3 regions of the Jeotgalicoccus nanhaiensis genome follow, and region 1 is predicted to be linked to each of the others. Evidence: riboswitches for the same ligand, from Rfam matches in the RefSeq annotation. Region 1 holds a riboswitch; each other region holds the start of a gene.
What was found. Region 1 has a riboswitch for S-adenosylmethionine ahead of metK (methionine adenosyltransferase). Riboswitches for the same ligand answer to the same signal wherever they lie in the genome.

Region 1 (10,731 bases):
CGAGTTTAAAAAAGTAGTGCTTGCCCGTCAGAAACTCATTACTTTTGAATCGAGAGCAAAACGGCTTTATTTAATCAGACGATTAAAAGACGAAGCGGATACGTACACGATTTATTATGAAAAAGGCAAATCGACTTTCGTTTCGAAAACACCTGAAAAATTATTTTCAATCCGAGGAGAGGAACTGGTTACGAATGCGATTGCCGGTTCAATTCAGCGCGTCGAAGACAGCCGGGAGAATGATTTGCAGAAAGACTTTTTACTGAACGATGAAAAAAATCTTTTTGAACACCGCGTTGTCAGAGAATCAATCGTCAGCGATATCGTGCCGTTTTCAGAAGGGCTGAACTACAAAAAAAATCCGCTGCTGCTCGAAAATAAATATATATATCATTTGTTCACGCCGATTCAGGCTATGCTGAAGAAGGATGCGGATGAGTTTAAAATATTAAAACGAATTCACCCGACTCCGGCAGTAGGCGGCCTGCCGAAAAAGCTGGCGAAAGATTATATTAAAGATCATGAATACGGCACAAGAGGACTGTACGCAGCGCCGCTTGGCATTATTCATGAAGACAAAGAATGTGAGTTTGCCGTCGGTCTCCGTTCCATGCTGATTTCTGCACGCAGCGCGACACTTTTTGCTGGCTGCGGCATTGTGAAAGGCTCGGATCCGGAAGCTGAATTTTTGGAAACAGAAGTTAAATTCACACCGATGCTGAACGTCTTGGAGGCGACTACTAATGAGCTATACGGAAGCACTAACGACACAAACATTTAGTATTATAGATGCACTGTACGAATACGGTATGAATGAACTGGTTATCAGCCCGGGTTCACGCTCAACGCCGCTTGCTATCGCGGCGGAGCTGCATGAAGGGATTAAAACGTACATTCATCCCGACGAACGGGGTGCAGGGTATTTCGCCGTCGGGCTGACTAAAAAAAGACGTCAGCCGGTCGGTATATTATGTACATCCGGCACAGCAGCAGCGAATTATACACCCGCTGTCAGCGAAGCAGGACTCAGTCATCTGCCGCTCATAGTGCTAACCTCGGACCGTCCGCACGAGCTTAAAAATGTCGGTGCGCCGCAGGCGATTGAGCAGCATAATATGTACAGCAATTTCGTACGCTATCAGACGGAACTGCCGATTGCTGACAGTCATGACAGTGCAGAATCATTAATTAACGATAAAGTGCTGCAGGCCAGCCAGTATTTCAACGGCATTAATATGGGGCCAGTGCATTTTAATATTCCGGTCCGCGAACCGATTATGCCGAATGTTCGCCGTCTGGACTTATTTAAGCGGGTACAGAAATCAATGACACCGGCAATAACAGTGCCGGGGGATATTGAAAAACTAAAAGGCACAGGTCTTGTTTTTATCGGTGAAACAGCAGAAGATTTAACACCGCTTGTATCTGTTTTGGAACAGGGCAATCTTATTGCTGTCTGCGATCCGCGGCAGAATCTGCGAACATTTGTTAAAGATGCCATTGTTAATCACGATATGATGTTTTCAAATTTCAGCGAAAACCATCGCCAGTATATCGAAGACAATATTGATTTTATTATCCGTATTGGTGAGCCTGTAACTTCAAAACAGACCAATGCATTCTTAAAACAAACGGCTGTGCCGCAATATTTAATCAGTGAATTTCAGGACATCAAACCCTTCCCGGTCACACCGGATGAAACATATGTCGGCACAATCAATGAAATTTTCCCAAGACTGATTGCTGATAATTTTATGAGCGATGTTAAAAAGCGCTTCACAGACTTATCAAAAGTACTTCATAAGTATATAGATGAGCATATTTCCGGCTTTGACGATGAAGGCAGATATGTCTACGACATTATCAGAGAGACCGATGCGTCCCGCACATTTTTCCTATCCAGCAGTATGCCGATCAGAGACTTTGAGCGTTACGATACACGTGTTGTCCATGATGTATTCGCGAACCGCGGTGCCAACGGTATTGACGGTGTGATTTCAAGTGCACTCGGCCTCGGCACCAAAGAGCCGGTTACTATGCTGATTGGAGACGTATCGATGAATCATGATATTAACAGTCTGCTGCTTGCAAAACTTGAAAATATCGACTTTACGATTATCGTCTTTAACAATAACGGCGGCAATATTTTCAGCTATCTGCCGCAGTATGCACATAAACCGCACTTCGAAAGATTGTTCGGCACACCGCTTGATCTCAATTTTGAGCATGCCGCGAAGCTTTATGATTACGAATATGTTCATATTGAAAATTCGAATGAATTAACAAAAGAAATGCTGAATAAAACCGGGCGTCAGATGATAGAGATTAAAACAGACAGAGAACATAATCTCGAAAGTCATAACGAGCTGAAAGCCCGGCTTAAAGAGCTGGTGGACAATGCTGAATTTTAATTATGAGCTGCTCGATAACAAGCAGGACAAAACGATTATGCTGCTGCACGGGTTTTTATCGTCTAAAGAAAGCATGAGAAGAATCGCAGAAGATTTAAGCAGCCTACGCAATGTAATTCTTGCAGATTTACCCGGTTTTGGCAGTACCTTAAGTACGCCGCATGATTACCGTATGGAAGATGTTACAGGAGGGCTTGTAAATATTGCAGACAGAGAAGGTATTAACACTTTCGATGTGCTCGGCTACTCGATGGGTGGCCGGGTCTCTCTGGCCTTAGCAGCTCACTTTCCAAAAAGAATTGATAAATGCATATTGGAAAGCGCCTCGCCCGGTATCGCTGATGAAGAAAAGCGCGCGGAACGGCTTCGAATTGACCGTGAGCGCAGCAGTTTTATAATTAGCGATTATAATGAATTTCTTCAGTTCTGGCAGGATATGCCGCTGTTTTTGAGTCAGCGTAATGCAGCCCGGTCAGTGCTGAAGGCCCAGCACGAAGAGCGACTGCAGCAGACACCGGCGGAAGCTGCAGACAGCCTGTTAAAATACGGCACGGGTGTACAGCCCTCGTACTGGGATAATTTAAGCGGGCTTGAGAGCAGTTTTTATTTACTGGCAGGCAGTGAGGACAAGAAATTTGTGGCAACAGCTGAAACGATGTCAGAACGTTTGAAAAGTGCTAAACTGAATATAGTTGAACATTGCGGTCACAATATTCATCTTGAAAATTACAAAACGTACATAAGGTTAGTACGAGAGTACCTAGAGGAGGATAACTCATGACAAGAGTTTGGGAAACAGTTAAAGAATACAGTGAAATTAAATATGAATTTTATAATGGTATTGCTAAAGTAACGATCAACCGTCCGGAAGTGCGCAATGCATTCACGCCGGATACTGTTGCAGAGATGATCGATGCATTCACGCGCGCACGGGACGATCAGCGTGTTTCGGTAATAATTTTAACTGGTGAAGGCGACCTTGCCTTCTGTTCAGGCGGAGACCAGAAAAAACGCGGACACGGCGGCTACGTAGGGACAGATGAAGTACCACGTTTGAACGTTCTTGATTTACAGCGTTTAATCCGTGTTATTCCTAAACCTGTTATCGCTATGGTTGCAGGTTATGCAATCGGCGGCGGCCACGTGCTGCACGTTGTATGTGATTTAACAATTGCTGCTGAAAACGCACGTTTCGGCCAGACTGGTCCTAGGGTCGGTTCATTTGATGCCGGTTACGGTTCAGGTTACTTAGCGCGTATCGTCGGCCACAAAAAAGCGCGTGAAATCTGGTACTTATGCCGCCAGTACGACGCACAGGAAGCACTGGACATGGGCTTAGTCAACACAGTTGTACCTTTAGAGCGTCTGGAAGACGAAACTGTCGAGTGGTGTGAAGATATTATGAAACACTCACCGACTGCACTCCGTTTCCTAAAAGCTTCGATGAATGCTGATACAGACGGCTTAGCCGGGTTACAGCAGCTTGCAGGAGATGCAACACTGCTTTATTACACTACAGATGAAGCGAAAGAAGGCCGTGACGCGTTTAAAGAAAAACGTGAACCGAACTTCGATCAATTCCCTAAATTCCCGTAAATTGCATATTTTAAAATATAACACCCGTCTATGATGGGTGTTTTTGAGGTGAAGTTAATGTCATACAAATGGCTGGAAACAGCAAGTTTTACTTATCCTGACAACCTTGCTGTGAAATACAAAGATGAATCTCTGACGTATCAGATGCTGTATATGCATGCACATTCACTCGGTACACATCTGCAAGCCCTTAAATTAAAACGAGTCGGTTTGTATATCGATAATTCATTGGACTCTGTCAAACTGATTCACGGTCTGATGATGCTCGGTGTGGAAATGGTAATGCTGAACACGCGGTTAACTCCGGGTGAACTTAAGAACCAGCTGGAGGATGTGTCAGTCACAACGGTCATTGCGACCTTGCCGGCTGAGATTCCCGGAGTGGAAGTAATTCAGTACGATGATTTGTTTCAGCTTGAAACGCAGACTTTTATCGTCAACAATCCTCAGCCGGATGATATTTTATCGATTATGTTTACGTCTGGAACAACGGGGCGCGCTAAAGCAGTGCCGCAAACATATAAAAATCATGAAGCATCTCACTTAAATTGCCGGCAGCATTTTAATTATGACAGTGACAGCACCTGGCTGATGGTTAACCCGATTTTTCATATTTCAGGACTGTCAATCCTGTTCAGAACTGTAATGACAGGCTGTACGTTAATCGTCGAAAATAAGTTCGATGAGGCGCGCGTATGGAATATTTTAAGCCGGGATAAAGTGACTCATACGAGTATGGTGCCTGTTATGCTGAAGCGCCTGATGAAAATAGAAGGCACACATCATCTCGAAGGACTGCTGCTCGGCGGCGCGAGTACAACACCGTCGCTGCTGGAAAAAGCAATGAACAAAAATCTGCCGGTGTATAACTCATTCGGCATGACTGAAACATGCTCCCAAATTGTTCAAATTTCTTATAAAGATGAAAAGATTTTAAGCGGGACCGTCGGGAATATTCAGGATTATGATATTAAAGTCGACGAAAATACAGGAGAACTGCTGATTAAAGGAGACAGTGTTGCGAACGGTTATTTAAATGCAGATATGAAGAAAGAAGACGGATACTTTAATACAGGAGATCTCGCGGAAATTGACAGCGAGGGTTATCTGTATATTTTAGACAGACGGACTGATTTGATTATCAGCGGCGGCGAGAACATTTATCCGAAAGAAATAGAGGATGCGGTATACTCGCTCAGCGGCGTCGATCGCTGTGTTGTCATTAAAAAAGACGATGAAGAGTGGGGCAGTGTGCCGGTGCTGCTGCTGGAAGAAGAAGTGGACGAGGCATTGCTGCTCAATCACTTAAGTAAGCATTTGGCAAAATACAAGCTGCCAAAGGAAATTCACTATGTCGATAAAATTATTATGACATCGACCGGGAAGATTTCACGCAGTCAGAATCAAAAAATGTTTCTCGGCCGTTAAATACAGGTATGGAGCATTAAAGAGATAATTACTGATGTTTTTTCTTTTCGTTTACAGGCACTGGATCAAAGCCGCCTTCATGAAACGGATGGCATTTTGAAATGCGCTTAGCAGCCATGAAACTGCCCTTCATTGCGCCGTGTTCAGCGAGTGCTTCCAAAGCATAATTTGAACAGGTCGGGTAAAAACGGCAGGTCGGTGGCGACATTGGAGAAATATATTTCTGGTAAAAATGAACGGAGCCGATTAATACTTTTTTCATTACAGCATCACCTTTTAAAATTAATACAACTATTGTAAGCTGATATATGCAAGAGTGCAACTGGGAGGATTCTATATGAAAACATTTACTGATTTTAAAGGCAGACGTGTTACATTGGAAAACAGTTACGTTGAAAATACGAAACATGTACTTATAATCCCTAAATTTAACGGCCAGTTTTTACTGACAAACCATAGAGAGAGGGGACTGGAATTCCCCGGAGGAAAAGTGGAAAATGGAGAAGCACTTGTCGAAGGTGCTCAGCGCGAACTCTATGAAGAAACGGGCGGTCTCGTGGGCGACATGCATTTTGTAGGTACATATACCGTTCACGATGGCGATGAGACATTCAGTAAAGCAGCATTTTGCTGTAATATTGAACGGCTGGATCAGCTGAAACACTATCATGAAACAAACGGTCCAATGCTGGTGGACCATATAGACGATATTCCTGAAGAAGATAAAAGTTTGCTTTTGAAAGACGATTGTATCGTTTATTTATATAATGAAGTCAGAGAAAACGGCTGTCAGTAGCGGCTGTTTAAATAAGAGAGCCCGGAACAGTGAAATTGTTCCGGGCTTTCGTCATTTTGAGAGGCTGTGTGTACGTTGTGAAATTGACAAAGTTCATAGAAGATGCTGTAAGTACGTTGTGAAATTGACAACGTACATGGAAGATGCTGCAAGTACGTTATGAAATCGACAAAGTACATGGAAGATGCTGCAAGTACGTTGTGAAATCGACAAAGTACATAGAACGTGCTACAAGTACCTTGTCAAATCAACAAAGTTCATAGTAAGTGTCCCTGTAGAAAATATGCAGCGAGCCTGCCGATTCCCAACAAAAAATCCCAGGATAATCAATATCCCGGGATTCTGCAATCAAATATATTTAAAATCCGCCTTTTTCAGCAATCGCAGCTGATTCTTCACCGAATTTTTTAAAGTTTTCTATGAACTTATCTTTAAGTCCTTGTGCTTTTTCATTGTATGCATCTTTGGATTCCCAAGTGTTGATTGGTGCAAGAATTTCTTCCGGCACACCAGTCACTGCTGTTGGAATTGATAAGCCGAACATTTCATCTTCAACGAATTCACCTAATTCGAGTTCACCGCTGATAGCACGGCGTACCATTGAACGGGTGTGTGCAAGGTTCATACGCTTGCCGACGCCGTATTCGCCGCCTGTCCAGCCTGTGTTTACAAGATAAACGTTAACTTCATGCTTGTCGATTAAATCTCCGAGCATGTTCGCATATACTGTCGCATGCAGCGGCAGGAATGGTGAACCGAAGCATGTTGAGAATACCGGCTGCGGTGTAGTAACGCCGCGTTCAGTTCCTGCAAGTTTAGATGTAAATCCGCTTAAGAAATGGTACATTGCCTGATCTTTGTTTAACTTGGCGATTGGAGGAAGTACTCCAAATGCATCTGCTGTTAAGAAGATGATTGTTTTTGGATGTCCTGCAACTGAAGGAATGCGCGCATTATCGATATGGTCAATCGGATAAGCTGCACGTGTATTCTCAGTCAGTGAACCGTCATCGTAATCAGGATTGCCGTCTTCATCGATAACTACGTTCTCAAGTACCGAACCAAATTTAATCGCTTCAAAGATTTCAGGTTCTTTTTCTTTTGATAAATTAATAGTTTTAGCGTAACAGCCGCCTTCGATGTTAAATACACCATCGTCATTCCAGCCGTGCTCATCGTCACCGATAAGATCGCGTTCCGGGTCTGCAGAAAGCGTCGTTTTACCTGTACCTGATAAACCGAAGAATAATGCAACATCTTTGTTTTCGCCGACGTTGGCACTGCAGTGCATGCTGAGCACGCCTTCTTCAGGAAGCAGGTAGTTCATAATTGAGAAGATTGATTTCTTCATTTCTCCGCCGTATTCAGTACCGCCGATAAGAATGATTTTCTTTTCTAATGATACAAGGACGAATACTTCAGAACCCGTACCATCGACTTCAGGGTCTGCTTTAAAAGTAGGTGCAGATACAATCGTAAATTCAGGATCGATTGCAAGTGCTTCTTCTTTTGTTTCAGGACGGATAAACATTGTTTTCGCAAACATGTTGTGCCAGCTGAACTCATTGACAACCTGAAGTTTCAGTTGTGTATGCGGGTCTGCGCCTGCATAGCCGTTAAAGACAAATAATTCTTCTTTGTCATTTAAATATGTAGTAACTTTATCGAATAAGTTATCGAAAATTTCCTGTGAAATAGGCTGGTTGACCTCGCCCCAGTCAATCTTGCTGTCGGATACGCTGTCTCTGACGATAAAACGGTCTTTCGGGCTGCGGCCTGTGTATTCTCCAGTCTGCGCGCGAAGTGCTCCTGTATTTGTAAGTACTGCCTCTTTGCGTCGTAAAGATGCTTCGACAAGTTCAGCGTTTGATAATTGTTTGTGAGTAGAAGGTTTATTAACAAGACCTTCGATTAAACTTTTATGGTTAACCATGATTCGCCTCCAAGTATTTTCATTAACGAAGTATTTAGAAATTAGTATAACACATTCGTTTTTATGTTTACACAATAACAGGATAAGGTTTTTGAATATTGAATTGTTTTTTGCAATGCTCGTTCATAAGATAAATTTATATATCATTATAAAAGTTATAAGTATATGTTTATAAAATTAAGGATTTTTCACAGCTTGCTTTTGGGTTTTATAATTTAATTATCTAAAAAGCTGCTGAAAATAAAACTTGTTAATCTTGATTTGCCCATTCCAATAATGTAAGATGAATAATAAGTTATCTCTTATCAAGAGGTGGTGGAGGGATTCAAACCCTGTGAAGCCAGAGCAACCTCCTTTTCAAGAAAGGTGCTAAAGAATGCAGAGTAATTCTGACCGATAAGAGAAAAGGGCGAGCCTTTTTCTCTGTTTATTATGGAGAAAAAGGCTTTATTTTTTGCTTTGAAGAGATGGCTAAATGAGCTTTAAGAGGAGATTTTATAAATGTCAGAACGTAAATTATTTACTTCAGAGTCAGTCACAGAAGGTCACCCGGATAAAATTGCAGACCAGATTTCAGATGCGATTCTCGATGCAATCTTAGAAGGCGACCCGTATGCGCGTGTTGCCTGTGAAACAGTAGTCAACACAGGTCTTGCGATGATTGTCGGGGAAATCAGCACAGAAACTTACGTCGATATTCCAAGAACAGTGAGAGAAACCGTTAAGGAAATCGGCTATGTCGATGCGAAGTACGGTTATGATTATAAAACAATGTCTGTCTTAACGGGAATTGATGAGCAGTCAGAGGACATCGCTGTCGGTGTAAACAACGCTTTTGAAACCCGCGAATCACAAGGAGTTTCAACAGGTGCAGGCGACCAGGGCTTAATGTTCGGTTACGCGACGAACGAAACGAAAGAGTTTATGCCGCTGCCGATTTCATTAGCGCACAAAATTTCACGCCGTTTAACAGAAGTGCGTAAAGATAATACAATTTCCTATCTGCGTCCGGACGGCAAATCACAGGTAACGGTTGAATACGATGAAAACGGCAAACCGTCAAGAGTCGATACGATTGTTATCTCTACCCAGCATCATGAAAATATTCCGGCGACACAAATCTACGATGATTTATTAGAATACGTGATTCAGGAAGTAGTTCCTGAAAATCTCATAGATGAAGAAACTAAATATTTCATCAACCCGACAGGCAGATTTGTAATTGGCGGACCGCAAGGGGATGCGGGTCTGACAGGACGTAAAATTATCGTCGATACTTACGGAGGCTACGCTCGTCACGGCGGCGGCGCCTTCAGCGGCAAAGACCCGACAAAAGTTGACCGTTCCGCAGCTTATGCAGCACGTTATATTGCAAAAAATATCGTAGCGAGCGGTGCGGCGGAAAAATGTGAAATTCAGCTGGCTTATGCCATCGGCGTATCCCAGCCGGTATCTATTGCGGTCGATACTTTTAATACAGGAAAATACGACGAAGAAAAAATTACAAAAGTCATCAGAGAACTGTTTAATTTATCACCAGATGGTATTATAGATATGCTAAACTTGAGAAGACCAATTTATAAACAGACTGCGAGTTATGGACATTTTGGTCGTACGGACATCGACTTGCCTTGGGAGAGACTGGATAAGGTCGATGCACTGAAAGATCTTCTTAGAAATAGCTAATTTAAGCAGTTGCGAAAGAGAGGAATAATATGAATACTGATATTTTTACAGATCCGATATTTATCGCGGTCGCAGCAGTGCTTCTCATCATTGCAATCTGGTTTTTAGTATATTACTTTAAACACCGCAATGAAGTGAAAACTGTGGAACAAACTTATTCGAAAGAAAAAGATTCACTCGTTGAGAAATACGAAAGTGAACATGAGGAAGAACGTTTAGAGCACAAGAAAGAAATGTCCGCTTTAAATGAAAAATATCATAATGATACGACACTTCTCGATAACAAACTTTCGAGCCTGCATCAGTTTACTGTAGATAAAGGCGAGTATTTGACAGACCTTTCTTTAATTCAGTTAAAAGACAAACTTGTTAAAGATGAAAAAATCCGTGAGACGGATATGATTATTCTGTCGAACATTTATTTACCATCAAGAAATTACACAAATACACGTAAAATCGATCATTTAGTTTTAACACGCACGGGTATTTATCTGATAGATTCTAAATACTGGAGCGGTCATATTTTACACGGTGTGAATGAAAGCCAGTTTGAAGAAGTACCGTATATTGAATCATTCTTCGATTTACTGGAACTCGATAAGCAAAAAGAACAGACTTTAATTTTTGAAAAGGCAGATGCGTCGAATGTATCGGTTAACCACTACAACGGCATTATCGATGAAACGAAAGTAACTGCTGAAAAACTTAAAAACAAATTTAAATTACAATACGACATCGTTCCGATTATTTACTTCAATCCGAAAGATAACGGCAATTATTCAATTACCAACTATTCGGAAGATCCATCGATCAGAGTAATCGTCGGTCAGGAAGACTTGGAAGCATTCTTCCTGAAGTATGTATTCCACGGCAGATTCCAG
Region 2 (10,731 bases), on a different contig from region 1:
GGATTCTTTAAATCCTTTTTCCAGTGCTTTCCAAGTGAGTGTTGCACATTTAATGCGTGCAGGGAATTGACTTACTCCCTGCAGCGCTTCAATATCGCCCATATCGTCAGTAATATGGTAGTCCTCACCAAGCATCATATTCGAAAACTCAGCAGCCATTTCTAACGCTTTGTCTGCAGGCTGATTCATGATAGCTTCTGTCATCATAGATGCGCTGGACATGGAAATTGAGCAGCCTTCCCCTTGGAACTTAACATCTTTAATGATGCCCTCTTCAACGTTCAATGTGAGCTGAATCTCATCACCGCAAGTCGGGTTATTCATTTCAACTGTCATCGAACCATCTTCAATTACACCCTTATTCCGGGGATTTTTGTAGTGGTCCATAATAACTGAGCGATACAGCTGATTCAGGTTGTTAAAATTCATACGAGAAAAACTCCTTCGTTTTTTCCAGACTTTCAATAAATTGGTCGATTTCTTCAATCGTGTTGTATATATAAAAACTTGCTCTTGCTGTCGACGATGCCTTGCACCATTTCATCAGCGGCTGAGCGCAGTGATGACCGGCGCGAACAGCAATTCCTTCTGAGTCCAGCGCAGTTGCGAGGTCGTGAGGGTGTACGCCTTTAAGATTGAAAGTGATAAGTCCTGCACGGTTGTCCTTGCCGGGACCATATATTTCAATTCCTTCGATTGCAGACATTTTGTCATAAGCATAGCGAACAAGCTCTTTCTCATGCTGATAAATATTATCGAGGCCGAGTTCGGTAATATAATCGATTGCTGCATTCAAACCGACAGCTTCGGCAATCATCGGCGTTCCCGCTTCAAACTTCACAGGAAGATCCGTCCATGTCGATTCGGTTTTATAAACATAATCGATCATATCTCCACCGTATTCAATCGGCTCCATTTTATCAAGCAACTCAGCTTTGCCGTATAAAATACCGATACCTGTCGGTCCGAGCATTTTGTGTCCGCTGAATGCGTAGAAGTCGACGTCCAAGTCCTGCACGTCAACTGCCATATGAGGTACAGCCTGTGCACCGTCAACAGAAATATACGCATTGTGAGCATGGGCTATTTCAGCAATCGATTTAATATCATTAATCGTGCCGAGTACATTTGATACATGTGTAATCGCAACGATTTTTGTTTTGTCGCTCATCGCTTTTTCCACGTTGTCAAGCGCTATCGTTCCGTCTTCTTCCAGGGGAATAAAGACAAGTTCCGCACCTTTTCGCTTGGCAAGCTGCTGCCAGGGGACGATGTTAGCGTGGTGTTCCATTTCGTTAACGACGATTTCATCGCCTTCTTCAATAACCAAATCGCCGAAGCTGCGGGCAACCAAATTAATTGCCGCCGTAGTTCCGCGCGTATAAACGATTTCTTCAAAGCGTTTTGCATTGATAAAACTGCGTACTTTCATACGCGCTTTTTCATACGCATCTGTCGCTTTCGTTCCGAGTGTATGCACACCGCGGTGAACGTTTGAGTTATACTCTCTGTAATAATCGTTCATAGCCTCGATTACTTTTAATGGTGTCTGACTCGTTGCTGATGTATCTAGATATATGAGGTCTTTTCCGTTTACCTGTTCACCAAGTATCGGGAAATCCTGACGGATTTTTTGTATATCCATTCGTCAGAGCCCTCCCTTCCTTAAGATAGTACCTTAAGCTCGATAATCTCTTTGAGTTGTTTTCTGACAGATTCGATAGGCAATGCTTTAACTACCGGATCTAAGAAACCATGAATTACAAGACGTTCTGCTTCTTTCTTCGCGATACCGCGGCTCATCAGGTAGAAGAGCTGCAGATCATCAACACGGCCGACTGAAGCTGCGTGCCCTGCTGTAACGTCGTCTTCGTCAATAAGAAGAATCGGGTTAGCATCACCGCGCGCTTTTTCACTCAGCATCAGAATACGTGATTCCTGCTGTGCGTCAGCTCTTGTAGCACCATGCTTAATGTAGCCGATACCATTAAAGATACTAGTAGCGCTGTCTTTCATAACACCGTGCTTAAGAATGTGAGCGTTTGAATCTTTACCGTAATGAATAATCTGCGTAGTGAAGTTCGCTTTCGTTTCACCGCGGCCTACAGTTACAATCTTAAGATCTGATTCAGAACGGTCTCCGTTCAGATAAGTTGTGTTGTCGTAAATGATATTTGAATCGTTCATCAGCCCTAAAGCCCAGTCGATATTTGCATCATCTGCTGCAACACCGCGTCGGTTAACATAACCAGTCATTTCTTTCGGCAGGAAATCTACAGAGCCGTAAGTGATTTTAGAGTTATTTAACGCGATAACTTCTGAGACGATATTAATTTTTTCAGTTGACGATTCAAGGTTGGTAAAGTAGTTCTCAACGTAAGTTACTTCAGAACCTTCATCTGCAACAATCAGAACGTGGTTGAATAATGAAGCATCTTTGTCGTCGTGGAGTACTACCATCTGAATCGGGTCTTCAATGTGGACATCTTTAGGCACATAAATGAAAATACCGCCGTTTAATAATGCAGCGTGATATGCCGTTAGTTTGTTCTCATCAATTTTAACGCCTTCAGTCATAAAGTACTTCTCAAGAAGTTCAGGATGATTATTTGCTGCGTCGATGATGTTTTCAGCAATAACACCTTTTGCTTTCAATTTTTCATCTAAACGAAGGTAAGCTGGTGTGTTGTTGTGCTGTACATATATATTTTTACTGTTATCCAGGTCAATTAATCCTTTAACAGCTTCCGGCAGTTCGTCAAGAGAGTTGTAAGTACTGCTCTCAACAACTGGTGAAGTTACGTTAAAGAAATCCCATTTGTCTACCTTAGTCTTGTCAGGTTTAATCATGTCAAGACTATCAAATTGTTCTACTGCTTCTTTTCTTTTACCGAGCAGGAACTCAGATTCGCCTCTGTTATTTGCAGCGGCAATAATCTCTTCCTTGTTCAGTTCGAATGCATTTAATTCAGTAGCCATAGTGATCCTCCCGTCTTATTTGTCTTCAGTGACAGTTTCGTCGTCAATGCCAAGTTCTTCTTTAATCCAGTCGTAACCTTCAGACTCAAGGCGTTCAGCAAGTTCTTTCCCGCCTGATTTAACTACTTTACCTCTCATCATTACGTGAACAACGTCAGGTGTAATGTAGTTAAGTAAACGCTGGTAGTGAGTGATGATTAAAGAACCGAATTCCTGGCCGCGAAGCTTGTTGATACCTTCAGATACAACTCTGAGAGCATCGATGTCAAGACCGGAGTCAATCTCATCTAAAATACCGAATTTAGGCTCGAGCATCATTAACTGAAGAATTTCGTTACGTTTCTTCTCTCCGCCTGAGAATCCTTCGTTAAGGTAACGTGTAGCCATATCCGGATCCATTTCAAGGTATTCCATGTTTTTATCTAATTTCTTAATGAACTGCATTAAGTTAATCTCGTCGCCCTCTTCACGCTGTGCATTAATTGCAGAACGAAGGAAGTCAGAGTTAGTTACACCAGAGATTTCTGATGGATACTGCATACCGAGGAATAAACCAGCTTGAGCACGCTCGTCTACTTCCATTTCAAGAATGTTTTCACCGTCAAGAAGAACTTCACCTTCTGTAACGTCATAACTCGGGTGACCCATGATAGCTTGTGCAAGTGTAGACTTACCAGTACCATTTGGTCCCATTACAGCGTGGATTTCACCCTGCTTAAGTGTTAAATCAACACCCTTTAATATTTCTTTACCGTCTATTTCAACGTGTAGATTCTTAATTTCTAAAACAGATGCCATGTCTAATCCTCCAATTGAAATTTAAGATTTTCTAATACTCTTATAGTTTATAATAATTCTAATCTATAGTCAAAGTACCAGACTCCTTGCAACACCTATATATTATACCCCAAAAAGCGCGCAGTTTAAAGGGTTCAGCTTCTTAATATGAGTCTTGACGTCAAAAAAATAAAAACACTTCTAAATGACTATTCTATCATTTAGAAGTATTTTATCTACTTTTGTCTATTTGAAAATATCGATTGTAAACGGCGGTTTATAGACCTCTCCATTAACAGCTTTAACGATTCCGATAATCGCAAATACGTAAAATGCAATCGTTACTATCGGACCGAGTACAAGTCCAATCAGAATGATTGATGTCAGCCATGCAGCAAACATGTAAATTGTATATGATAATCCGAAATTTGCAACGTGACGGAGTGCATCTGAGGTAAGCGGATCATCATCTTTTTTCAGTACCCAGATTATTAGCGGACCGACTACTGCAGTAAATAGCGATACGATATAGGAAACTAAAACCAGCGTGCTGTCGAAACCGGTTCTCGGTGAATTATCAAAGTCATTCATATTAGTTCCTCCCGTCTATCTTCAAGTTAAAATACACTTTAATTTTACCATTACTCTATTATCTGTGCAATTTATCAGACAAAAAACCAGACAGCTTCTGCTGTCTGGCAAAGGGGTTTTACTTTATAAAATCAATCGTAAACGGCGCTTTGTAAATCTCACCGTCCGATGATTTAACAATCCCGATAATAATAAATATATAAAATGCCACGGTAATAATCGGTGTCAGTATATAACCGATGAGTATTATCGCCGTTAAGCCCGCAATAATTAAATAAATTGTATAGGAAATACCGAAGTTCACTAAATTTCGCAAGGCAACTTCCGTTGCAGGATCATCATCTTTTTTAATTACCCAGACAATTAACGGACCGATAACGGCGGTAAAAAACATTAGCACATAGGTGATAATAACCAGTGTTTTGTCAAAACCGTTATGGACTATATTGCTGTAAGGCTGTTCATTATTCTCCATTAAAACTCTCCTCCTCCGGTTAATTTTATTTATACCCTGTACTATGACTGCAGAAACATCTTTTCGTTCACATAATTTATCTATTCCCGCATTTCGCGAATAAGTCTGTACTGATATAATATACTGTATTGATTATAACACTTGTGAGGGAATTTTTTTGAATACACATAATACTTCAACACGCAGTCCGTCAAAATTTATAAATTTGCTGATCGATATAAAATACTTATTAAAAGGTAAGGTCCTCGCTGCCAATGTACTGCCCGTATTTACAGCTTACTGGCTCGCTTTGTACTTTAACGGCGAAAACTTTACCGATCACTGGGTGCTTTTTATTTTAACGATGGCCGGCAGCACCCTCGTTATTTCCGGTGCACTGATGTTCAATAACTGGTTTGAATACGATCTTGATAAAAAAATGGACCGTACTCAGCAGCGTCCGACCGTTACCGGCTCATTTCCTTTAAAAGGTGTACTGATTGCTGCGGTCGCAACGACAGTAATCGGACTGGCTCTCATGCTGATAACAACAATCGAAGCAGCAGTATATTCATTTTTAGGCTGGTTCTTCTACGTCGTCCTGTATACATTCTGGTCGAAACGCCGGTACACAATTAATACGATAATAGGCAGTATCTCCGGTGCATTTACGCCGCTGATCGGCTGGGCTGTAATTGCCCCCGCTGCTCATGTTGTCCCGATTGCCTTATTCTACATATTAATTATCTGGCAAATTCCGCATACGCTAGCTATCGCTGTTAAACGCCTCGCTGACTATACAAGAGCCGGCGTGCCGATGCTTCCGGTCGTTATCGGAGTCGATGCGACGATCAGACAAAACCTGTATTACGTTATCGCCCTCGTGCCTGTGCCGTTTATCCTGCTTGGAACATTCGGCTGGATATTCTTTACCGTCTCGTTGATTCTGACTTTAGTATGGATTTTCCTGTCTGTGAAAGGATTGCAGACTGATAATAAAGAGCGCTGGGCAAATATTAATTTAAAATATTCACTGATATATCTAATCACCTTATTTATATTGATGATTGTGCTGACGATATAAAACAAGCCTGAAATGACTGATTGAGACTGGTCATTTCAGGCTTGTTTTTTAAAGTCATTTTGGATAGACAGTTCTTTTCGTAGAAATCAAAAAAGCACTCACAGAGGAGTGCTTTTTGAAGCATCGTTCTTATTCAGCTGGAATAATAGTGCCGTCGTATTCTTCTTCAATGAACTGAACCATTTCTTCCGATTGCAATACTTCGATTAATCTTTGCAGTTCCGGACGTTCTTCATCGCCTGCTCTTACAGCGATAAGGTTAGCGTATGGCGAGTCTCCTTCTTCTACAGCAATTGAATCGTCAACCGGGCTTAAGCCCCCGTCGATCGCGAAGTTAGCGTTGATAATTACTGCCGGCGCCTCGTTATTTTCGTACATGCTTACCAGCAGCTCAGGTGCTGTATTGTTATCGAACTCAAAATTGTGCGGGTTTTCTGTTATATCATCAAATGTCGCATCCTGGATTTCGATGCCTTCTTCGATTTCAACCAGACCTGCATTTACGAAGAATGACAGAAAACGTCCTTCTTCAGCAGGGTTATTCGACACTAAAATTGTCGACCCGTCAGGAATATCTTCCAGTGAATCATAATCGTTTGAATATACTGCCATTGGCTCGATATGTACGTTGCCGATGCTTGTTAAATCATAACCGTGCGATTCAGTTTCACCATCTAAGTAAGGTGTGTGCTGGAAGAAATTAGCGTCCACTTCTTCATCAGCAAGCAATCTGTTAGGCGTAGTGTAATCGTTAACGATTTCCACGTTAACTGTGATATCTTCTTCAGCTAAAATATCAGCTGCTCTTTCTAAAATTTCAGCGTGCGGTGCAGGTGATGCCGCAACTGAGATTTCAGCCGCCTCTCCTTCAGCACTTTCTTCTGAGTCCGAACCGTTACCGCATGCTGCTAAAACTAATACGAGTGCAAACAGAGTGACAATACCAAAAATCTTCTTCATGTAATAGCCTCTTTTCATTATAGTTTTTATTGTTAGATCAGCGTTTATCGACTGCTTTAGACAGAGTATCTCCAATAATCTGGATGATAAAAACGATGATCAGAATTACTACAGTTGCAACGAGTGTGACATCCGGCTGGTTTCTTGTGAAGCCGACCATATAGGCGAGGTTACCAAGACCTCCCGCACCGATAACTCCGGCGATTGCAGTAGAGCCGACAAGCATAATTGATGTCACCGTGATACCGGAAATGAGAGCAGGCAGCGATTCCGGAATCAGCACTTTCCAAATGATAGTCCACGTGTTCGCTCCCATCGATTCAGCCGCTTCAATAACACCCTTGTCGATTTCCTTCAGACCGATTTCAACGAGACGGGCAAAGAAGGGCGCTGCACCGATAATCAGTGCAGGAAGCGCACCATTTGAACCCATTACCGTTCCCATAATTGCTTTTGTGAACGGCATAATTAAAATAATTAAAATGATAAATGGTATTGCTCTGAAGAGGTTAACAATAAATGATGTTGCGCCGTAAACCGGTTTTGACACACCGTTATGACTTTTATTCGATAAGAATAAAATAATACCGAGTATCAGCCCGATCAGGAAGGCCAGTGCAGTTGCTATCACGGTCATATAAATTGTTTCGTAAGTCGCTTCTAAAACTGCATCCCATTTCACGTTTTCGAAGGCGAACATTTCTTTAAATGCTGTCAGAAATTCATTCATTTACTTTCAACCTCCAGCGTGACATCGTGTTTTTTAAACTCTGCAGTAATTTGTTCCAGTGTTTCCTGATTAATATCGAGGGCGATATAAAGATGACCGTATGATTCCTGATTCGTCTGCTTAATATTTCCTGACAGGATATTTACATCAAGACCGTAATTCCGGATAACTTGAGAGACAATCGGCGATTTTGTGCGGGTGCCGACAAATGTCAGCTTAACGATAGTTGAAGTCGGGAAAGCTTCTTTTATTTCTTCCATGGCTACTGCGTGGTCATCATCCGAAATATCATCCTTAACGAAACGTTTCGTTACATTTGACTGAGGATTCTGGAACAGTTCGATAACTGGCCCCACTTCCACTACTTTACCGTTTTCCATGACAGCTGCCCGGTCGCATATTTTTCTGATAACATGCATTTCGTGCGTAATCAGCACGATGGTCAAGTTCATCTTTTTCGTAATATCGACGAGCAGGTCAAGCACTTCATCTGTCGTTTCAGGATCCAGAGCACTGGTCGCTTCATCGCACAGCAGAACCTGTGGTTCATTCGACAGCGCTCTCGCAATGCCGACGCGCTGTTTCTGGCCGCCGGACAGCTCACTCGGGTAGTTGTTTTCGCGGCCTTCCAGACCAACCAGCCTTATCAGTTCCGAAACACGCAGCTGCCGTTCTTTTTTAGGTACACCTGCGATTTCCAGCGGAAAGCTGATATTTTCAGCGACTGTTCGTGACCAGAGCAGGTTAAAATGCTGAAATATCATCGATACTTTTTGACGTTTTTGCCGCAGTTCTTTCATCGTCATGCCGCTGATTTCATCACCGGTTACTGTAACAGTCCCTTCCGTCGGCTGCTCCAGTCCATTCAAGAGACGAATCAGCGTGGATTTGCCGGCGCCCGAGTAGCCGATAACTCCAAAAATTTCACCTTTCTTCACATTCAGACCGACATTATCTACTGCCGTTATATTTTGATTTTTAGTTTTAAATATTTTAGTCACATTACTAATATCTATCATTATATATAAATCCCTTCCCTTTCCAGGAGAACAATTAAAAAAACCTACTCCAAAAATGAGTAGGCTTTTAAACGTTCATTACGCCTCTCATCTGAGGATATTAATCCAGTGATTTGGCACCTTGTCACGATGACGGTTGCCGTGGCTTCTAAGGGCACATCCCTCCACCACTCTTGATAAGAGTTAATATTTGATTGAAATTCATATTATCAGACTATTCTTTATTAGTCAATCAGAAATTCTTCCAGAACTTCGTTTAAATAAGTAACAGATTGAAATGCGTAGACTTCCCTGACAAGTTTGCCGTTTTTAAACAGCAGCAGTGCTGGCGCAGAACGAATCTGATATTTATCTATCAGTGTTTTATAAAAATTTAAGTTGATGCGTTCATAGCTGATTTCTCTTGCAGAAGCAGCGACGCTGAGCATCGTTTCTGAGATATCGCATGTTTTGCACATCGTTGCATAGCCGAAAATAATATAATACTCTCTATCCTGTATATTCTTTAATATATTTTCCGTTGAAATTGTTTCCTTCACGATAAAACTTACCTTTCATTATTAGGCTCGTATCTACATAAAAACCGTGTCTGAGCAAGAGGTTTGCAAGGTAGTCATGCGGACAGCGTCCGACTTCCCCGAATTTGGGATCTATATAAATATGAGTACTTTCACTAAGATGTTTTTTAAACCATTTACGAATTTTTCTTCCTTCCTTATCCGCATCGGATAAAATGAATATTTGAGAATCGCCAAGCTGATCAATAATCTCATCCAGTTTTGAAATACCCATCGTACCGAAGGTGCAAATTATCTGTACAGGTTCCACCAGCACTTCTTCCAATCTGCGCTTATCCGTTTTTCCCTCAACAATGAGTACTTTATCAGAAAGATTCATCCGTATCACCCTTAGTTAAATTTTTAATATAAATTCACTTTAAGCAATAAATATAGGTTTTAAAAAAACTCCGGACAAAAGTCCAGAGCTAAGTTATTATTTCTCGATTACTGCCTGGTAACCAGCAGCATCAAGAAGGTTATCTAATTCGCTTTCATCTGAAAGTTCAACTTTCAGCATCCAAGCACCTTCGTATGGATTTTCGTTAACAAGTTCCGGACTGTCCTCAAGCTCTTCGTTAACAGCAACTATAGAACCGGAAACCGGTGCATATAATTCAGAAACAGTTTTCACTGATTCCACGCTGCCGAAAGAATCACCTGTAGAGATGTCGTCGCCTTCTTCTGGAAGTTCGACAAATACGATATCTCCAAGTTCAGACTGTGCAAAGTCAGTAATACCGATTGTTACAGTATTTCCTTCAACTATAATCCACTCATGATCTTCGCTGTACTTTAAATCTTGTGGTAATGACACGCTAAAACCTCCCTTTTAACTTATCATACTTATTGTTGCACAATTGCCATACTTTAGGCAAGTGAATTAATTCAATAATGCATTTTTATAAGTTTCTTCTTTAAAACCTAATAACACATCATCATCAAGTACAACCATCGGCCGCTTAATCAGCATGCCGTCACTTGCGAGCAGTTCCAGTTTCTCTTCTTCACTCAAATCATGAAGACGTTCTTTTAATCCGAGCTCTTTAAATTTAGTGCCCCGCTTGTTAAAAAAGTCATCAATTGAATGCGACGATTTGTCGAGGATACCTTTCAGCGTATCTTTAGCCGGTACATGCTTAACCATATCAATTTCAGTAAACTCCAGATTATTATCTGCTAAAAACTTTTTGCCCTTGCGGCAAGTCGTGCATTTAGGGTATTCGTAAAATGTAATCATAGTTATCCTCCCGAATAAGAAATTATTCTTACACTTATAATACCCCAGATAAAGTAAATTAGACATATGCAAAAACGAAAAAAGTCCGAAACCTCAGGGGAAGGTTTCGGACAAAGGGGCTGGGGAGAAGAGTTAAGTTTTCATATCTTCTGGTTCCCATTTTATCAGCTGGTTATTATTCTTTCGTTAACCTGCTGTAAAGATTGCTTAATATTTTTATCTGGTAAATATTTCACGCAATTGTGTTACATGAATCTGTCCCGGAGCCGCATCCCTTGATACAAAGCCGTAGGTTAGTGCCGAAGCCGCTTCTCCCTCTGCCGTACGCGTGTCTTTTCCG
Region 3 (10,731 bases), on a different contig from region 1:
GCTCTTGACGGCAAATATCCGCGGATTGTCGATTATAATATTATGGACATTGTGACAGGCATGAATTCCTCGAAAACACCGGAATAATATCTGCCATTGAGCTTCTGTGTATTAAGTTACGATTGTTATAAATCAATTTACAGATAGGGGCGGTAGAATGATTAATTTAAAAACTGAAATCTGTGATGTTTTAAATATTAAATATCCAATTATCCAGGCGGGAATGGCTGGGGGAGCAACAACGCCGGAACTGATTGCGGAAGTGAGCAAGGCTGGCGGTCTCGGCACACTGGGAGCTGCATATATGAAGCCGGAAGATATCAGGCAGGCAATTAACGATATTAGAAAATTAACAGATAAACCGTTTGCTGTGAATTTATTTTGTGTGGACAATTCTGCAGACCTGGATGCTGAAAAGAAAGAAGCAGTGATGACTGAACTGCTTAAAATTGGCAAGGATCTTGATGTGAGCGAAGCGGATATTCAGTTTAATACAACTGATTATTTTAATGAGCAGTTTAGAATATTAATAGAAGAAAAAGTACCGGTAATCAGTACAGCTTTCGGTCTCCTCTCGGAAGATAAAGTAAAAGAAGCTAAAGACGCAGGCATGAAAATTACGGCGATGATAACGACAGTTGAAGAAGCTGTACTTGCCGAAAAGAGCGGTGCAGATATTATTGTTGCTCAGGGCTCAGATGCAGGCGGTCACAGAGGAACTTTTGATTTAACCCGTCATGAAAATGGAGCAGATATCGGGACATTTTCTTTAGTCCCTCAGGTCAGAGATAAAGTGAATATCCCCGTAGCTGCAGCAGGTGGAGTTAATGACAGCAGAAGCCTCGCAGCTGCACTTGTTCTCGGGGCTGCAGGTGTTCAGATAGGCACACGATTTTTATCGAGTGAAGAAGCGGGTATTCACAGAGCTTATAAAGAAAAAATATTCGAGAGCCGGGAAGAAGACACAGTGATTACAAGAGCATTTTCAGGGCGGCCTGCCCGCGGTATAATTAACAAATTTATAAAAAACTTTACTGCAGAGCCGCTGCCATATCCGTATCAGAACTCTGCAACGAAAAGTGTCAGAAGCGCCGCAGCTGTATATAGTGACAGCGAGTATATGTCACTCTGGGCAGGACAGAACCTGCGTCCCGTTGTAAAGGAGCAGCCGGCAGCTGAAATAGTAGAAGAAATTGTGGATGGTGCGGAGAAGATAATAGGGTAAGTACGTTGTTGAATTGACAAAGTACATGAAGCGACTTGTAAGTACGTTGTTAAATTGACAACGTCCGTAGGCTGCTCCAATCCTACTTTCTTTCAATCAACCAGCATATATAAAAAGCAGCCGCATAATATGCAGCTGCTTTGATTAATGTTTACAGTAATCCGATCAGCATTCCGCCGATAGCGCCGGTTACTACAATAACCCACGGCGGAAGTTTGAAGTAGACCAGCATCACGAAGAGGATTGCTGCCAATGCGAAGTGAACCGGCTCGAGTATAGAACTTGTCCAGATTGGTGTGTAAAGTGCCGAAATTAAAATTCCAATTACTGCAGCGTTAACGCCCATAACTGCGCCTTTAACTTTTTCGTTATTACGGAGCATATCCCAGAAGGGCAAGGCTCCTAATATTAAGAGGAAAGCGGGAAGGAAGATTGCCGCAGTTGCAACAAGTCCGCCAATCCAGCCGTTCATTACTGTTCCGAGATAAGCGGCGAAAGTGAATAATGGGCCAGGTACAGCCTGCGTTGCACCATAGCCTGCAAGAAATTCTTCTGCAGAAATCCATCCCATTGGAACGAGTTCCTGCTCTAAAAGCGGAAGTACAACATGTCCACCACCGAATACAAGCGAGCCTGACCGGTAGAAACTGTCTACTACTGCGATCCAGTAAGAGCCTGTCAGCTCACGGAAGGCCGGCAGCGCAAATAGCAGTACGAAAAATAGTGCTAAACAGACAGCGGAAAAACTTTTCCTGATAGGGAAAGTCGCCGCTTTTTTATTATCATCTGCTTCATGATTTTTAAAAAGAATAAAACCGATGACCCCTGCAATCAGAATGACACCGACTTGTGTAAACACCGATTGAAAGAGCAGAGTCGCGACCAGTGCAAAGAGTGCGATTACTTTTCTTTCTATATCCGGTGTGAGATTTTTACTCATTCCCAGAATGGCGTGGAGTACGATAACAACGGCAACAATTTTCAAACCGTGTATCCAGCCTGCTTCGCTGATATCGAAAGTTGTCATCAGGGAAGCAAAAATCATCAATACTATAACAGAGGGCAGGGTAAAACCGATAAATGATGTCAGCCCGCCGAGTACACCGCCTCGCATTACGCCGACACCGATACCGACCTGGCTCGATGCAGGTCCCGGCAGGAATTGTGAAAGTGCCACTAAATCCGCATAGCTTTTTTCACTCATCCACTTTTTTCTTTCAACATATTCAGCATGAAAATAACCGAGATGAGCTGTCGGACCGCCAAAGGATGTCAATCCGAGTCTAGTCGATACCAAAAATATTTCTAACAATATTCTGAGTTTGTTCATTAATTTCTCCTAGGTATGTAGTCTTATGTAAAAGATAACATGTATTTTAAACAGCTGCATTTATTTTTACAATCCTTAACATTATCCTGTGATATAATTATTCCTTGAAACTATAATGGAAATTCAACAGGAGTGTCGTTATGTCAGACCAGCAGATTTTAACTGTGATTTTCGGGTCCGTAGGACTTTTTATGATTTTAATATCACTGATAATTTATGTTTTCGGAGTCGCAGTAAAAAAACGAAAATGTACAGCAGAAACGACAGGGAAGGTTGTCGATAAAGTGCAGGGCAGCGATAATAACCTTTATCCGGTTATTGAATATGAAGCAGGCGGCGTCATTTACAGAAGAAAGAAAAATGTGACCGCTCACGGGTCGATTAACAATGGTTACCCGATAGGATATGAACTGATTGTCTTGTACGACCCGGAAAAACCAAAGCGCTGTTTAATCGGCGGCACAAAGATACAGACAGTAGCGGCGTCTATTCCCGCGATTATCGGTCTGGTCTTCTTCACAGTCGGCGTAGTAATATTTTTATTTTAATATAAGTTCAGGCAGGGATTTTAAATGAAAAAAAGAGAAAAGAGTGCAATGACTGCACAAAATATAAGCAGAAAATTAAGATGTCCGCTTTGTCATGAACCTGTGGAAGTGAGAGAGCTGAAAAGTCTGGTCTGCGTCAATAATCACACTTTTGATTTCGCCAAGCAGGGTTATGTAAATATTCTTAAAAAACCTGTGGATACTCAGTATGATGATGCATTATTTGAGGCACGTCAAAAAATAATCTGTGATGAAAAATTATATGAACCGGTACACGATAAAATTGCAGATATAATAATAAACCATTCAGCAGAAGATTCGCTGCTGTTTGATGCGGGTTCCGGCGAAGGGTCTCATTTGCAGACGATACTTGATAAAGTAAATACAGAAACATTGACGGGTATCGGCCTGGACATTTCAAAAGAGGGTATCTTAATGGCGGCGAAAAATTACGGAAATCCATTGTGGATTGTTGGAGATCTTGCGAACCCGCCGCTTAGTGACAAGTCCTGCAAATTTATACTGAATTTTTTATCGCCTGCAAATTACTCTGAATTTAAAAGAATTTTAGCTGCAGACGGTATAATTATAAAAGTAATCCCGGGCAGCGCTTATTTAAAAGAACTCCGCAGGGAATTGTTCAGCGGTACAGACGGGAAAGAATATGAAAACAATGATACACTTGAATTAATGAAGAAGAATGTTAAGCTTGTGAAAGAAGAACGGATAACTTATACGAAATTTCTTGACGCTGCTGCACTGAAAGATTTAATCTCCATGACACCGCTCGGCTGGCATGCAGATACAGCGCAGATAGAAAGATTTGCGGATAAGGGAAATAAAGAAATTACGGTGGATATGCATATTATCCTTGCAGCTGCCGAAAATTAAATTGAAACATTTCCGCATATATTTCAGTTAATAGTTTGCTATTTTAAAGATAATAGTCGATAATTACACTAAAGAGAGAAAATTATATGGAAATATTACTGTGTTTATTACAAACACGTTACAAAGTAAAAGAAATTCGCTCATGGGCTTGAAAAGTTCTGAACATTAAAATATAATGAGAATATATTAAGAAATACATAACAGAACGCACAAACAAAAGTTAAAGCTATACTCTTCATATCATTAACTAAGTCGTTCTTCGATAGTGCCTTTGGCCTAGATATCATATTATATTATTTATCTGTTAGGGAGACTTTTGATCTCCCTTTTTTTGTTGCCTTTTTTAAGGCTATTTAAACACTAAGAAGGTGAACATATTATGAACAGTGATGAATTGCACAGCTATGCCCGTAAATTTCTCGCTGAAAATTTCGGACTCACACTCGAAATTCCAATTAGAATATCAAAAAGAATGAAATCTAAGCTCGGCGCGTTTCAAATAAAATATCAGAAGCAGCAGGTTGTTTCGAAAGAAATTGTTATGTCCCACACTTTTCTCGTTAATAACTCCAGGGAAATCATTCTCGATGTGCTGTATCATGAATGCGTTCATTATGCACTCTACACATTAAAAAAACCTTACAGAGATTCGGATCGCGAATTTACGGAGACGCTGGAACACCTCGGCATTGCTAAAACCCGGAGCTATAAATACAAGGGACAGGCCTATTTATATGAGTGCAGAAAATGCAGCTACCAGTTTACGAAAAGGGTCAAAGGCTACAATAAAAGGTATATATGCAGACACTGCCGCGGCAGGTTTACATATAAAGGTACTGTTTCAGCAGGCTGATTAGAAATTATTAAAAATTGTTTGACAATTAATTCTGGTTAGACTAGTATGAAATACAATTAAATAAGAAATTATCCAGAGAGACGGAGGGATCAGGCCCTGTGAAGTCTCAGCAGCAGGCTTTTAAGTACTGTGCTAATTCCTGCAGGCAGAGGCTTGGAAGATAATCACACATCGCCATTTGTCTATTTAGATAAATGGCTTTTTTATTACATAGAGGAGGGAATACATGAGCATACAGCTGAATAACGTTTCAAAAACGTATCATTTAAAGGGTAGAAGTGTTGAGGCATTAAAACCGACATCCCTGAAGGTCGAAACCGGTGAAATTTACGGCTTAATCGGCTATTCCGGGGCCGGGAAAAGTACTCTTTTAAGACTGATTAATCTGCTTGAGAAACCTTCGGCAGGTTCTGTCATCGTTGGAGAAGACAATCTTACCGAACTGACACCAAAGGCTCTCAGGATTCGCCGGCAGAAAATCGGCATGATTTTCCAGCAGTTTAACTTAATCGAGTCAAAGACAGTGTATGAAAATATAGAATTTGTACTGAAAGCAAGCAAATACAGTAAAAAAGATGTGCCAGCAAGAATTGAAGAGTTACTGAAACTCGTTGGTTTAAACGATAAATCATCTATCAATGCATCAAATTTAAGCGGCGGGCAAAAACAGCGTGTCGGTATCGCTAGAGCACTTGCCAATAACCCGGATATTCTCTTATGTGACGAAGCGACGAGTGCGCTTGATCCGGATACGACGAAAAGTATTTTAAACCTGCTGAAAAATATTAACAAAACTCTCGGTATTACCATTGTGATTATTACTCACGAAATGGAAGTTATTAAAGAAATTGCAGACCGTGTAGGCGTAATGTCCGGCGGTGAAATTATTGAAAGCGGCGAAACATACAGCGTGTTCAGTCATCCTAAAGAAAAAATTACGAAAGATTTCGTTCAGGAGATATATAACTTTGAAACCCCGCCGCAAATTAAAGAAACGCCGGATAATCAAGTTATTACCATTCAATTTTTAAGTGAAAACGCCGAGGAGAATTATTTAAATCAGCTGTACAGGAATTTTGATTTGAATATAAGCATTCTCAACGGAAGAATTGAATATATTAAAGAAAAACCGCTCGGTTTTTTAATGTTCCAAGTATCCGGAAATGCTCAGGAAATAGAACGTCTTAAAACACATATCGATAAAACACCGGGAATCGAAAGGGTGGGTTACATTGGATAATTTCAGCCAGCTTTGGCCATTGCTGTACCGTGCTTTGCTCGAGACAGCGCTGATGGTTTCTATTTCAATATTTTTTGCAGTGTTAATCGGACTGCCGCTCGGTATTCTGCTTTACATTACGCAGCATCCGCTGCTGTTTAAAATTAAACCTTTAAACAGCGTGCTCGGATGGTTTGTGAATATTATCAGGTCGTTTCCTTTTATTATTCTGATTGTGGCGATTATGCCGTTTGCGACCTGGCTCGTTAATGCTTCACACGGTCCGGTTTTTGCAAGTGTTGCTCTGTCAATTGCAGCAGTGCCGCTGTTTGCACGTCTCGTTGAATCCAGTTTTAACAGTGTAAAAGACGGTGTGATCGAAGCGAGTATTGCAGGCGGTGCCCCGCTTTATTTAATCGTTACGGATGTGCTGCTGCCGGAAGCCAAGAAAAGCATCGCGCAGGCTATCACACTGACGATAATTTCAATTATCGCCTTCAGTGCAACTGCGGGTGTCGTAGGCGGAGGCGGGGTCGGTGACCTTGCAATCCGTTACGGCTATTACCGCTACGACACGCTGACGATGATTGTGACAGTAGTCGTCCTCGTTGTTATCGTGCAGATTGTCCAGTGGGCTGGAGACTTTATCTCTAACAGAACGGAGGAGAAATAATGCGCGGAATTATAATATTTTTAATTGGCACTTTAGCCGTTATTATAGGCACTAGCATTCTTCTGTATGAAGACGAGGGTGAAGTGATTACCATTGGTGCATCGAGCGGACCATTTGCAGATATGGCATCTTTTGCCTTAAAACCCGTCTTGGAAGAGAACAGTTATACGGTCGAAATCGTTGAATACAGCGATTATATTCAGCCGAATAACGCGCTTTCAAATGGCGACCTCGATGCCAATCTCTTTCAGAACGTCCTGTTCATGGACAGTTATAATGAAGAAAATGATGCTGATTTAAAAAATATCATTCAGGTGCCGACGGCACCTATGGGGCTTTACAGCAGTGAATTCAGTTCGCTGGAAGATATTGCTTCCGGCAGTGAAGTAGCATTGCCTTTAGATCCGGTCAACTCCAGCCGCGGTTTTTTAACACTGCAGGACGCGGGGCTGATTACCATCAGTGACGACGCAGATATGTTTGCTATCGATGAAGCAGACATTATAAATAATAAAAAAAATCTCGAGTTTATTTATCAGGACGCCGGCCAGCTGCCGAGAAGCGTTGACCAAATCGGCCTGTCGCTTGTCCCGGGCAACTTTGCGCTCGCAAGTGATATGAAGCTTTCCGATGCCCTTGCCCTTGAAAACATGAATGAATACTTTAGAAATCAAATTGTAATTAACGGCGATGATGCCGGAACGAAACTGGAAGAAGATTTAATCAAGGCTGTAGGGTCGGAGGAATTTAACGAAGTGATTGATGCTGACTTTAAAGGATTCGACAAACCGGAGGAGGATGAATAAATGGCAAGCGAACTTTTAAAATCATTAAGTCCCAGCTATTTCAGCAGTATGATGAATGCAGAGCTCGAAGTCGGCGATAAGCCGCTCTTAAATCTTGCAGTCGGTATTCCCGATGGACAGACGCCTGAAGTCATTACCGATGCAGTTAAAGAAGCTGTTGATAAAGTAGAAAATCAAAAATACGGCGCATTTCGCGGCAAGCCGGAACTAAAAGACAGCATAAAGCGATTTTATAAAAGAACTTACGATGTAGACCTTGAAGATGAAAATATAGCCATCTTGTTCGGCACGAAAAATGCACTGGTTAACTTTCCGCTCGCTCATATCAATCCCGGTGCAGGCGTGATGCTGCCGAATCCCGGTTACGCAGATTATATTACTGCTGTGGAACTCTCGCAGGCAAGGCTGATCGATATGCCGCTCCTTAGAGAAAACAATTATCTTCCTGACTTTGATTCGCTCGAAGCAGAACTTAAAGAAACGGACCTTATTTACTTAAACTATCCATCCAATCCGCTCGGGGCAGCCGCAGATAAATCATTTTTTGATGATGTGATTAAACGGTTCAAAGGCACAAAAACACAGATTGTTCATGATTTTGCATATGCTGCTTTCGGCTATGACGGTCTTCACCCGAGCATTTTACAAAGTGATCCGGACTTTGAAGTATCGATGGAAATTTATTCGCTGTCGAAAGGATTTAATATGTCCGGCTACAGAATCGGTTTTGCAGCCGGGAATAAAGAGATGATAGAAAGTATTAATAAGTTTCAGGATCATACGAATGCAGGGGTTTTCGGTGTTACTCAGGACGCGGCAACAGCGGCGCTCGACAATGCAGATACTTTGATTCCTGAACAGAATGAAATATTCAAAAAGCGTAAAAATTTTATTAATAAAGCGTTGCTGGATTTAAATATCCCAATAGAGCCGATTCAGGGCGGCATTTTCGGGTGGATAAAAGTCCCCTCAGGTTTTAACGGCGAAAGTTTTGTTCAGTACCTGCTGAAAGAACAGTCTATTCTTGCAACGCCGGGGAAACCTTTCGGGTCCCGAGCCGAAGATTATATCCGCATATCTTTGGCCGTTGCAGATGAAGACTTAAAAACATTTACAGAAAGACTCCGTGAGATTAAAGAACTCTATCAAGATTAGTTTATTGTCTGTCATCAAATGTGGTATTATTTACCCAGATATTAAATTTTGGGGGCGGCATGAGAGTGACTAAGTTTTTTAATCGAAACCGCATGTTAATCGTGCTGTTTGGCATAGTAGTATTAATTGCATTAATCGGTTTTTCTTTGTCGGACAGAGATTCCACAACGAAAGCGGAGCAGTTCACCGGTGATACGGCAGCCGCGACTCAAAAGGTTGTCGATGCGCCGTTCAGCTTTATAGGAAATATATTTTCAAACATTGCAGGAAGTTTCAGTGCACTTGAAGAAAACGAGGAACTGAAACAGCAGCTCGATATGCTGCCGCAGCTGCAGGCGGACAATGAACGTCTCAAGGCTGAAAACGAAGAGCTGCGAGAGTCTCTGGAAGTAAGTTCCAGTATGGCTTACGAGACTGTCAATGCCCGGGTTATTTCACGTGCACCTGACCAGTGGCTTGAATCCTTTACGATTGATAAGGGAGAAAAAGACGGCATTAAAGAAGGCATGGCAGTGTCGACATCGGAAGGACTGGTCGGGATTGTTAAACGCGTTAACGGTAAATCGAGTTTTATCGAGATGATTTCGACGAATGCATCACAAAATAACCTGTCGGTTGAAGTCAGACACAATGATGAAGCTGTTTACGGCAACATCCGCAACTTCGATACGGAAAATGATGTGCTGGTCGTGGAAAATATTAAAAGCCAGGTAAAACTTGAAAAAGGCGACGAAGTATTTACATCGGGGCTGACAGGTGCTTTCCCTGAAGGTATTGTTATCGGTAAAGTAGTGGAAGTTGAAAACGATGAGTACGGACTGAGCCAGAACGCTTACGTACAGATGAACAGTGACTTAAATGATGTGGATAATGTGTTTGTCTTAAAACGCGATCCTGAGTCACTGGAGGATTGACAAATATGCAGACGATAGTAATTTTTATTATAGGAATATTACTCATGTATACTGATATGGCTTTTACCGGCTTCAGTCCGATGATGGTTTTTGGAGTTGAAGTTTACTTTGTGCCGAAGCTTCTGTTTATGTATATTCTGCTTTTAACGATATACGCGGGGCCGGGAATCAGTATGTTTTTTGCTGCTGTGTTCGGTATTATGCTCGATGTGTACATCGGTTCGCTGTACGGTGTTCACATCTTTGGTTTTATCGCCTTCGTAGTCTTTATGCAGGCAGCTTTCAGAGTGTTCTACAGGGATTTTGTAGCCATGGCCTTTGTCGTGCTGCTGAACACCTTTCTTTTCGATTTATACCAGTACGCGATTTACCGGGTGCTCGATTTCATAGCGATGCCGTTTTTCGACTATATCGCGCTCCGGGCAATTCCGAGCGTACTGGTCAGTGCGCTGTTTTTCGTTATCCTTTATGTCCTTGCCATTCAGACGGCGAAGGTCAGAAAAGAATTGCGGAGAATCAATTGACACAGCCATTTATATTTTATATAATACAGTAGTTGATGAAACGTAAACGTCAACCGCACATGTATAGGTTTAAGCGGCAGAGCCCACCTATAGTGGCGTGTCTTAAATAATAGGAGGTGTAAGTATGTTTGCAATCATCGAAACAGGTGGTAAACAGGTAAAAGTTGAAGAAGGTCAATCAATCTTCGTTGAAAAATTAGAAGTTGAAGAAGGCGCTGAATTCACGTTTGACAAAGTACTTTTTGTTGGAGGCGACAACGCTAAAGTTGGAGTTCCTACAGTTGAAGGTGCTACTGTTACAGCTACAGTTGAAAAGCATGGACGCGGTAAAAAGATTAACGTTATCAAGTTCAAACGCAGAAAAAACTACAGCCGTAAACAAGGTCATCGTCAGCCTTATACTAAATTAACAATCGGCAAAATCAACGCGTAATGATTAATGTTATCGTTGCCCGTAACAGTGAGAAACATATTACCGGATTTACGATGGACGGACACGCGGACTTTGATGTTCACGGAAAAGATCTCGTATGTGCAGGTGCTTCGGCAGTTGTATTCGGCAGTGTGAACGCAGTATTTGCGCTGACTGA

Region 2: another riboswitch for S-adenosylmethionine. It lies ahead of IR135_RS01615 (methionine ABC transporter ATP-binding protein); the one in region 1 lies ahead of metK (methionine adenosyltransferase).
Region 3: another riboswitch for S-adenosylmethionine. It lies ahead of IR135_RS02820 (methionine ABC transporter ATP-binding protein); the one in region 1 lies ahead of metK (methionine adenosyltransferase).

The regions. Positions count from the first base shown of each region.
Region 1 covers NZ_JADGLW010000008.1:1,672-12,402, reverse strand. Annotated here, with positions in the region: gene IR135_RS09540 (isochorismate synthase) at 1-781, shown strand, start outside; gene menD (2-succinyl-5-enolpyruvyl-6-hydroxy-3-cyclohexene-1-carboxylic-acid synthase) at 744-2,411, shown strand; gene menH (2-succinyl-6-hydroxy-2,4-cyclohexadiene-1-carboxylate synthase) at 2,398-3,192, shown strand; gene menB (1,4-dihydroxy-2-naphthoyl-CoA synthase) at 3,189-4,007, shown strand; gene menE (o-succinylbenzoate--CoA ligase) at 4,065-5,435, shown strand; gene yidD (membrane protein insertion efficiency factor YidD) at 5,464-5,697, opposite strand; gene ytkD (RNA deprotection pyrophosphohydrolase) at 5,773-6,231, shown strand; gene pckA (phosphoenolpyruvate carboxykinase (ATP)) at 6,590-8,164, opposite strand; SAM riboswitch class I at 8,464-8,567, shown strand; gene metK (methionine adenosyltransferase) at 8,666-9,850, shown strand; gene IR135_RS09495 (nuclease-related domain-containing protein) at 9,880-10,731, shown strand, end outside.
Region 2 covers NZ_JADGLW010000001.1:332,028-342,758, forward strand. Annotated here, with positions in the region: gene sufU (Fe-S cluster assembly sulfur transfer protein SufU) at 1-429, opposite strand, end outside; gene IR135_RS01575 (aminotransferase class V-fold PLP-dependent enzyme) at 419-1,645, opposite strand; gene sufD (Fe-S cluster assembly protein SufD) at 1,666-2,979, opposite strand; gene sufC (Fe-S cluster assembly ATPase SufC) at 2,995-3,777, opposite strand; gene IR135_RS01590 (DUF4870 domain-containing protein) at 4,003-4,347, opposite strand; gene IR135_RS01595 (DUF4870 domain-containing protein) at 4,466-4,822, opposite strand; gene cyoE (heme o synthase) at 4,980-5,885, shown strand; gene IR135_RS01605 (MetQ/NlpA family ABC transporter substrate-binding protein) at 6,015-6,845, opposite strand; gene IR135_RS01610 (methionine ABC transporter permease) at 6,883-7,575, opposite strand; gene IR135_RS01615 (methionine ABC transporter ATP-binding protein) at 7,572-8,594, opposite strand; SAM riboswitch class I at 8,679-8,777, opposite strand; gene IR135_RS01620 (thioredoxin domain-containing protein) at 8,819-9,133, opposite strand; gene IR135_RS01625 (toprim domain-containing protein) at 9,084-9,491, opposite strand; gene gcvH (glycine cleavage system protein GcvH) at 9,588-9,968, opposite strand; gene IR135_RS01635 (Spx/MgsR family RNA polymerase-binding regulatory protein) at 10,035-10,391, opposite strand; gene aroD (type I 3-dehydroquinate dehydratase) at 10,608-10,731, opposite strand, start outside.
Region 3 covers NZ_JADGLW010000002.1:123,236-133,966, forward strand. Annotated here, with positions in the region: gene IR135_RS02790 (aldo/keto reductase) at 1-87, shown strand, start outside; gene IR135_RS02795 (nitronate monooxygenase) at 128-1,225, shown strand; gene IR135_RS02800 (chromate transporter) at 1,377-2,555, opposite strand; gene IR135_RS02805 (DUF3592 domain-containing protein) at 2,696-3,103, shown strand; gene IR135_RS02810 (putative RNA methyltransferase) at 3,128-3,994, shown strand; gene IR135_RS02815 (SprT-like domain-containing protein) at 4,374-4,847, shown strand; SAM riboswitch class I at 4,916-5,017, shown strand; gene IR135_RS02820 (methionine ABC transporter ATP-binding protein) at 5,077-6,090, shown strand; gene IR135_RS02825 (methionine ABC transporter permease) at 6,143-6,742, shown strand; gene IR135_RS02830 (MetQ/NlpA family ABC transporter substrate-binding protein) at 6,742-7,548, shown strand; gene IR135_RS02835 (aminotransferase class I/II-fold pyridoxal phosphate-dependent enzyme) at 7,549-8,703, shown strand; gene mreC (rod shape-determining protein MreC) at 8,763-9,617, shown strand; gene mreD (rod shape-determining protein MreD) at 9,623-10,141, shown strand; ribosomal protein L21 leader region at 10,183-10,254, shown strand; gene rplU (50S ribosomal protein L21) at 10,266-10,574, shown strand; gene IR135_RS02855 (ribosomal-processing cysteine protease Prp) at 10,574-10,731, shown strand, end outside.